Regions from separate parts of the Stenotrophomonas sp. YJH_SMC_73 genome, predicted to be linked through region 2. Evidence: riboswitches for the same ligand, from Rfam matches in the RefSeq annotation. Region 2 holds a riboswitch; the other holds the start of a gene.
The links. A riboswitch is a leader RNA that binds a small molecule or an ion and turns the genes downstream of it on or off. The one in region 2 is predicted to bind glycine.
Positions count from the first base shown of each region.

Region 1: another riboswitch for glycine. It lies ahead of gcvP (aminomethyl-transferring glycine dehydrogenase); the one in region 2 lies ahead of AC5P8R_RS00480 (trimeric intracellular cation channel family protein).

Region 1 is NZ_JCAFTJ010000009.1:97,180-100,576, reverse strand. It holds gene AC5P8R_RS15340 (multidrug effflux MFS transporter) at 1-922, opposite strand, end outside; glycine riboswitch at 1,222-1,324, shown strand; gene gcvP (aminomethyl-transferring glycine dehydrogenase) at 1,387-3,397, shown strand, end outside.
Region 2 is NZ_JCAFTJ010000001.1:97,562-100,958, reverse strand. It holds gene AC5P8R_RS00500 (NAD(P)/FAD-dependent oxidoreductase) at 1-86, shown strand, start outside; gene AC5P8R_RS00495 (hypothetical protein) at 179-595, opposite strand; gene AC5P8R_RS00490 (nuclear transport factor 2 family protein) at 599-1,030, opposite strand; gene AC5P8R_RS00485 (GIY-YIG nuclease family protein) at 1,175-1,450, opposite strand; glycine riboswitch at 1,491-1,580, shown strand; glycine riboswitch at 1,594-1,699, shown strand; gene AC5P8R_RS00480 (trimeric intracellular cation channel family protein) at 1,782-2,399, shown strand; gene AC5P8R_RS00475 (3-deoxy-7-phosphoheptulonate synthase) at 2,662-3,397, opposite strand, start outside.

The DNA of each region.
Region 1 (3,397 bases), on a different contig from region 2:
ACTGCGGCGCCAGCGCCACGTAGCCGACGTTCAGCAGCACCGACAGCGCGCACAGGCCGAAACCAATGGATACCTGGCGGGTGGGCGTGGTGTGCCCGGCCATGCGCCCGGACAGGAACGAGCCGGTGGTCATGCCGCCGATGGTGGGGATGAACAGCCAGGCGAAACCGCCCTCGCCCAGGTGCAGGTGCTGCATCACGAACACCGGTGCCGAGGAGATGTACAGGAAGATGCCACCGAAACCGATGCTGCCGGCCAGCGCCAGGCGCAGGAAGCGCGGATTGAAACCGATGCGCACGTAATCACGCATCAGCACCCGCGGCGACAACGGAACGCGCGCTTCGAGCGGATGGGTCTCCGGCAGGTAGCGGGCGGTGGCTGCCAGCAGAACCAGTGCGAACACCACCAGGAACCAGAAGATCAGCGGCCAGCCAGCACCGCTGAGCAGGATCCAGCCACCGATGATCGGCGCGATCGCCGGGGCGATGCCGAACAGCATCGACACCTGGCTCATCAGCCGCTGCGCGTCGTGACCGTGGTACAGGTCGCGGATCACCGCGCGGCCGACGATCATGCCGACGCCTGCGGACAGGCCCTGCAGGGCGCGGAACCCCAGCAGCGTGGTCAGATCGGTGGACAGCGCACAGCCGACCGAGGCGCCGACGAACACCACCAGGCCGCCGAGGATCACCCGCTTGCGGCCCCAGGCATCGGACAGCGGGCCGTGTGCCAGGCTCATCAGGCCGTAGAACAGCAGGTACACGCTGATGGTCTGCTGCACCGCCACCTCGTCCACCGCCAGGCGCTGGGCCAGCTGCGGGAACGCGGGGAAGATGGTGTCGATCGAGAACGGACCGAACATGGCCAGGCCGGCGAGCAGCAGGGCCATGCGGCGGGTGGAAGGAGCAACAGCGGCGGTCATGGAGAAGGCGTCCGGCAGGGCCATGCGCGGCACGCACGGCGGGCGCCAGTCCCCTGCAGCAGGGACGGCGCCAGATGAATTCGGGTATCCGCCCATCATAGGTGGGGATTGCGCCTGACGCCATGCAGCAGTGCACAAAACGCACGGGCGGGCCATCGGCCATTCAGGCGCCGCGGCCGGGCCCGCAGGCGGCTGGCGCGCCCCCAACGGGCTATAATCGGCGGGCAACACGGTGGGAGAAGCGGAACACCGCTGCCGAAGGCGCAACGCCCGTAATCGCTCAGGCCCGATACCACCCGTAACACAACTCTGGAGAGACCGGTTCGATCCGGCGCCGAAGGGGCACGAAGCCGCGGTTTTCCGCGCTTCCAAACTCTCAGGCAAAAGGACAGAGGGGCGCCCCGCAGACCGCCGACCGGCGGCTTGTGCCCGTGCGTGTGCCCTTTCCTGACGGATCCTTCGCCATGTCCCAGAACACCCCTTCCCTGCGTGAGCTCGAGCACCACAATGCGTTCGTCGAGCGCCACATCGGCCCCAACGATGCCGAGATCGCGCAGATGCTCGACGTCGTCGGCCACGCGTCGCTGGATGCGATGACCGATGCCATCGTACCGGCCAAGATCAAGTCGCCGGCGCCGCTGGCACTGCCGGAATCGATGACCGAAGTGCAGGCACTGGCGAAGATCCGTGCGATCGCCGACAAGAACACCGTGCTGCGCAGCTTCATCGGCCAGGGCTACTACGGTACCCACACGCCGAACGTGATCCTGCGCAACATCCTGGAAAACCCGGCCTGGTACACCGCCTACACCCCGTACCAGGCCGAGATCTCGCAGGGCCGCATGGAAGCGCTGATCAACTTCCAGACCCTGTGCGCCGACCTCACCGGCATGGAAATCGCCAACGCCTCGCTGCTGGACGAAGCCACCGCCGCAGCTGAAGCGATGACCCTGGCCAAGCGTTCGGCCAAGTCGAAGTCGGACACCTTCTTCGTGCACGACGCCGTGCACCCGCAGACCCTGGAACTGCTGCGCACCCGCGCCGAGCCCATGGGCATCGTGCTGCGCGTCGGCACCCCGGCCGAGGCACTGGAAGCAGAAGCCTTCGGCCTGCTGCTGCAGTACCCGGACACCTTCGGCCAGATCGGCGACTACAAGGCGCTGGTCGAGGCCGTGCACGCGCGCGGCGGCCTGGTGGCCGTGGCCACCGACCTGCTGGCGCTGACCCTGCTGGCCGCCCCGGGCGAATGGGGTGCGGACATCGTGGTCGGCAACAGCCAGCGTTTCGGCGTGCCGTTCGGCTTCGGCGGCCCGCACGCCGCATTCATGGCCTGCCGCGACGCCTACAAGCGCTCGATGCCGGGCCGCCTGATCGGCGTCTCGGTCGATGCCCAGGGCAACCCGGCCTACCGCCTGACCCTGCAGACCCGCGAGCAGCACATCCGCCGCGAGAAGGCCACCTCCAACATCTGTACCGCACAGGTGCTGCTGGCGGTGATGGCCTCGATGTATGCCGTGTACCACGGCCCGGAAGGCCTGACCCGCATCGCCCGGCGTACCCACCGCCTGGCCTCGATCCTGGCCGCCGCGCTGCGCGAGGCCGGCGTGCAGGTCGGTGGCGACTTCTTCGATACGCTGCACATCACCGGCGTGCATGCCGATGAGATCCACGCCAAGGCACGCGCCGCCGGTTACAACCTGCGCGCGATCGACAGCGACTCGGTCGGCATCAGCCTGGACGAGACCGCCACCCGCGGCGACGTGGTCGCGCTGGCCGCCGTGTTCGGCGCGCAGGCCGACATCGATGCGCTGGATGCCAGCACCGCCGACGCACTGCCGGCCGGCCTGCTGCGCCAGTCCGCGTTCCTGACCCATCCGGTGTTCAACACCCACCACAGCGAGCACGAACTGCTGCGCTACCTGCGCTCGCTGGCCGACAAGGACCTGGCGATGGACCGCACGATGATCCCGCTGGGCTCGTGCACCATGAAGCTCAACGCCACCGCCGAGATGATCCCGGTGACCTGGCCGGAGTTCTCGCAGATCCACCCGCTGGTGCCGGCCGACCAGGCGCTGGGCTACAAGGAACTCATCGACACGCTGGAAGCGATGCTGGTCGAATGCACCGGCTATGACGCGGTCAGCCTGCAGCCGAACTCCGGCGCGCAGGGCGAGTACGCCGGCCTGCTGGCGATCCGCGCCTACCACCGCTCGCGCGGCGAAGGCCACCGCGACATCTGCCTGATCCCGGATTCGGCGCACGGCACCAACCCGGCCTCGGCGCAGATGTGCGGCATGAAGGTGGTGGTGACCAAGACCGATGCCAACGGCAACGTCGACGTCGAGGACATCCGCCTCAACGCCGAGAAGTACAGCGACCGCCTGGCCGCGATCATGATGACCTACCCGTCCACGCACGGCGTGTTCGAGGAAGAGGTGGTGGAGATCTGCGAGATCATCCACAAGCACGGCGGCC
Region 2 (3,397 bases):
ACTGGGCGGTCGCGTACTGGAGCTACCAGCGCAGCGCGCGCATCATCTTCGGTGATGATCAGGACGACCGGCGGCCGAAGCGGTAAGGCCGCACGCAACAGGGGTCGGATCCCTTTCCGCGGGAAAGGGCTCTGACCCCGTCAACAAACATGGAGCGCCATCCACGCATGACGTGGATCTACTTCCGGCAGAAGTCCTCCTTCCTCGCGGTGTCGGCAATCTGCGCGGTACTCCAATGCCGGGTGATCCAGATCGCCAACGCGGTGCTGCTGAGATGCCAGCGCAGCATGCCGCGCCGAGGTTGCCGCCACAGGTGGCGCCGGGCAATCCAGAAGGCCTCCCGCTCCACTTCAGGCACCTTGTTCTTCATCCCGTCCTTGTCGAAGAACTGGGCGGTGAAGCGCCAGGGGTTCATCGGCTGGTATCCCGCCCGTGGCTCACCGCTGCACGCAGCCACGCCACTGGGCGCGCGGTCGGCCGGCTTCGGCCGACCGTCCACCAATGCCAGCCCGAGCAGATACAGCAGGCCAGGCAGCAGCGCGATGCCGGCGACCAGCACGACGACGGAGATCCATGCGTTGCCGGCGGCACGCATCGCTCAGTGCGCCTTCGGTTTCGGGTACCACAGTGCGTTGACGATGACCCAGCGCTGGTCGAAACGCCCCATGTGGAAGTAGTCGACGAACCACGGGGTTTCCAGCCGCACCGAGGCCGCGTTGCCGGTCACGTCCAGCACCGTGCAGCGGCGATCCCATTGATCCTTCGGGGTCTTCAGCGCGCCCTGTTTCGTCAACGAGACCAGCTCTTCCTTCGACATCCGGCGCAGGCCCAGGCGCTCGTCGGGTGTATCGCCGAGGACCGCGCGCTTGGCCAGGTCCGGGTGCAGCGAACGGGCGACGCGCTGCGGGTCGGCCTCCAGCTGGCCATCGACGTAGTCGTGGCAGGTGGCTTCGATGGCCGCGATCGTGGCGGGGTCGGCGGCAGGGCTCGTTGCTGCGGAGAGAGCGAACAGCAGGGCGATCGTGGACATCCGGGTCTCCAGCTCTGGGCGCGGGGCGATCATCGCATGGACCGGGTAGCCCATCCACGCAGGGCGTGGATCTACTGTAGAGCCGAGCCCGTGCTCGGCTCCCGCATCGGGCAGACGGAACAACAGCCGAGCGTGGGCTCGGCTCTACAGAAGCGCAGGATCCGTTGCCTGCAGCCAGGCCAGCTTGCGTTCGCGGGGCTGCTGCTTGAGTTGCCACTCGGCCCGCGAGGCCGCGGCCCGGTCCGGGTACTCGCGCACGGCCAGCACGCGCAGCGGCGGCCGGGCCCGGGTGTAGCGCGCGCCCTTGCCGGCCTGGTGGGCGGCGAAACGCGCCTCCACATCGGTGCTGATGCCGGCGTAATAGCTGCCATCGCGGCATTCGAGCAGGTACAGGAACCACGGGCGGACGGACGAGGCCATGCCTGGATTATGCCGTGCTGCACTGCAGCGGATATACTGGCGCCCGAATGCAGGAGAGAGGCGCCGCGCTGGCGCCCGCCGAAGGCGCAGGCTCCCATGATCGCTCAGGCCGGTGGGCTGGAATCCCACCAACCATGCATTCGACTCGCCGAGCTGGAGAGAGGTCACCGGGCATGCCCGGGACGATCCGCCGAAGGGGCACGCGGCCCATGCCGCTGAACTCTCAGGCAAAAGGACAGCGGGAGCGGCACCGGTCATCGTCATCCCGTCATTGCGCAGGCAGTGGCGGTGGTCGCGCATGGCCGGCCCCACCGCGCCCGGAGCCTGTCCCATGCTGCTGTCCATCATCTACCTGATCGCCATTTCCGCCGAAGCCATGACCGGCGCACTGTCCGCCGGCCGCCGCCGCATGGACCTGTTCGGCGTGGTCATGATCGCCTGCGTCACCGCCCTCGGTGGCGGCTCGCTGCGCGACATCCTGCTCGGCCACTATCCGCTGGGCTGGGTGAAGCATCCCGAGTACCTGGGCTTCACCGTATGCGCGGCGCTGATCGCCACCTGGGTGGCGCGCTGGATGCACCACTTCCGCCGCACCTTCCTGGTGCTCGATGGCCTGGGCCTGATCGCCTTCACCCTGATCGGCTGCTCGATCGCGCGCGAAGCCGGCCATGCAATGCCGATCGTGCTGATCGCCGGCATGCTGACCGGCGCGTTCGGCGGGGTGCTGCGCGACATCCTCTGCAACGAGGTACCACTCATCTTCCAGAAGGAGCTGTACGCGATCATCGCGCTGCTGACCGGCGCGGCCTATCTGTTGCTGCTGCACTGGGGCGTGGCCGATGCCACCGCGATCCTGTGCTGCCTCGGCGGCGGCTTCGCGTTGCGCCTGCTGGCGATCCACTACCGCTGGGAAATGCCGAAGTTCGTCTACCACGACGAAGTGCATTGAGCCTCTTCGTAAAGTCGAGCCATGCTCGACTGCTCTTTGCAGGAAACCAACGCGCTTCGCGCGCAGGTCGGGCATGGCTCGACGCTACAGGAAGCGGTATCACCACCCCGGCGATGTACCTGGCGCTGTCGCTCATGCGCAGCGCCAGGCGCATCGCCGGTGCAGATGGGCCGGCCTCCAACTCCGACCGGCCCTGATCGCGGCCGCACCCCCGCAGGCGCTGGCCGCCATCCACACACGTGCCGCACTCGGGCGGCTTCCATCAGGCTGCTTCGGACACCTTCACGTCGCGACGGGCGCGCACGGCCGCAGCCAGACGCTCCAGCACCGTCACGGTGGTGTCCCAGTCGATGCAGCCATCGGTGATGCTCTGCCCGTAGACCAGCGGCTGGCCTTCCACCAGTTCCTGGCGGCCACCGACCAGATGGCTCTCGATCATCACGCCAACGATGCGCTGTTCGCCGTCTTCCAGCTGAACAGCGATGTCCTCGATCACCTTCGGCTGGTTCTCGGGGTTTTTCAGGCTGTTGGCGTGGCTGGCGTCGATCATCAGGCGCGTCGGCAGCTTGGCCTTGGCCAGCACCTGGCAGGCGTCGGCGACGCTGCCGGCGTCGTAGTTCGGCTGCTTGCCGCCCCGCAGGATCACATGGCAATCCGGATTGCCGGTGGTCGACACGATGGCGGTGCCGCCCTGCTTGGTGACCGACAGGAAGTGATGCGGGTTGGACGCCGCACCCACCGCGTCAGCGGCGATCTTGACGTTGCCATCGGTGCCGTTCTTGAAGCCGACCGGGCACGACAGCCCCGAGGCCAGCTCACGATGCACCTGGCTTTCGGTGGTACGCGCGCCGATCGCGCCCCACGCCACCAGGTCGGCGATGTACTGCGGCGAGATCACATCGAGGAATTCGACACCGGCCGGCAGGCCGAGCTTGTTGATGTCGCGCAGCAGACCGCGGGCAATGCGCAGGCCCTTGTCGATCCTGAAGCTGCCGTCC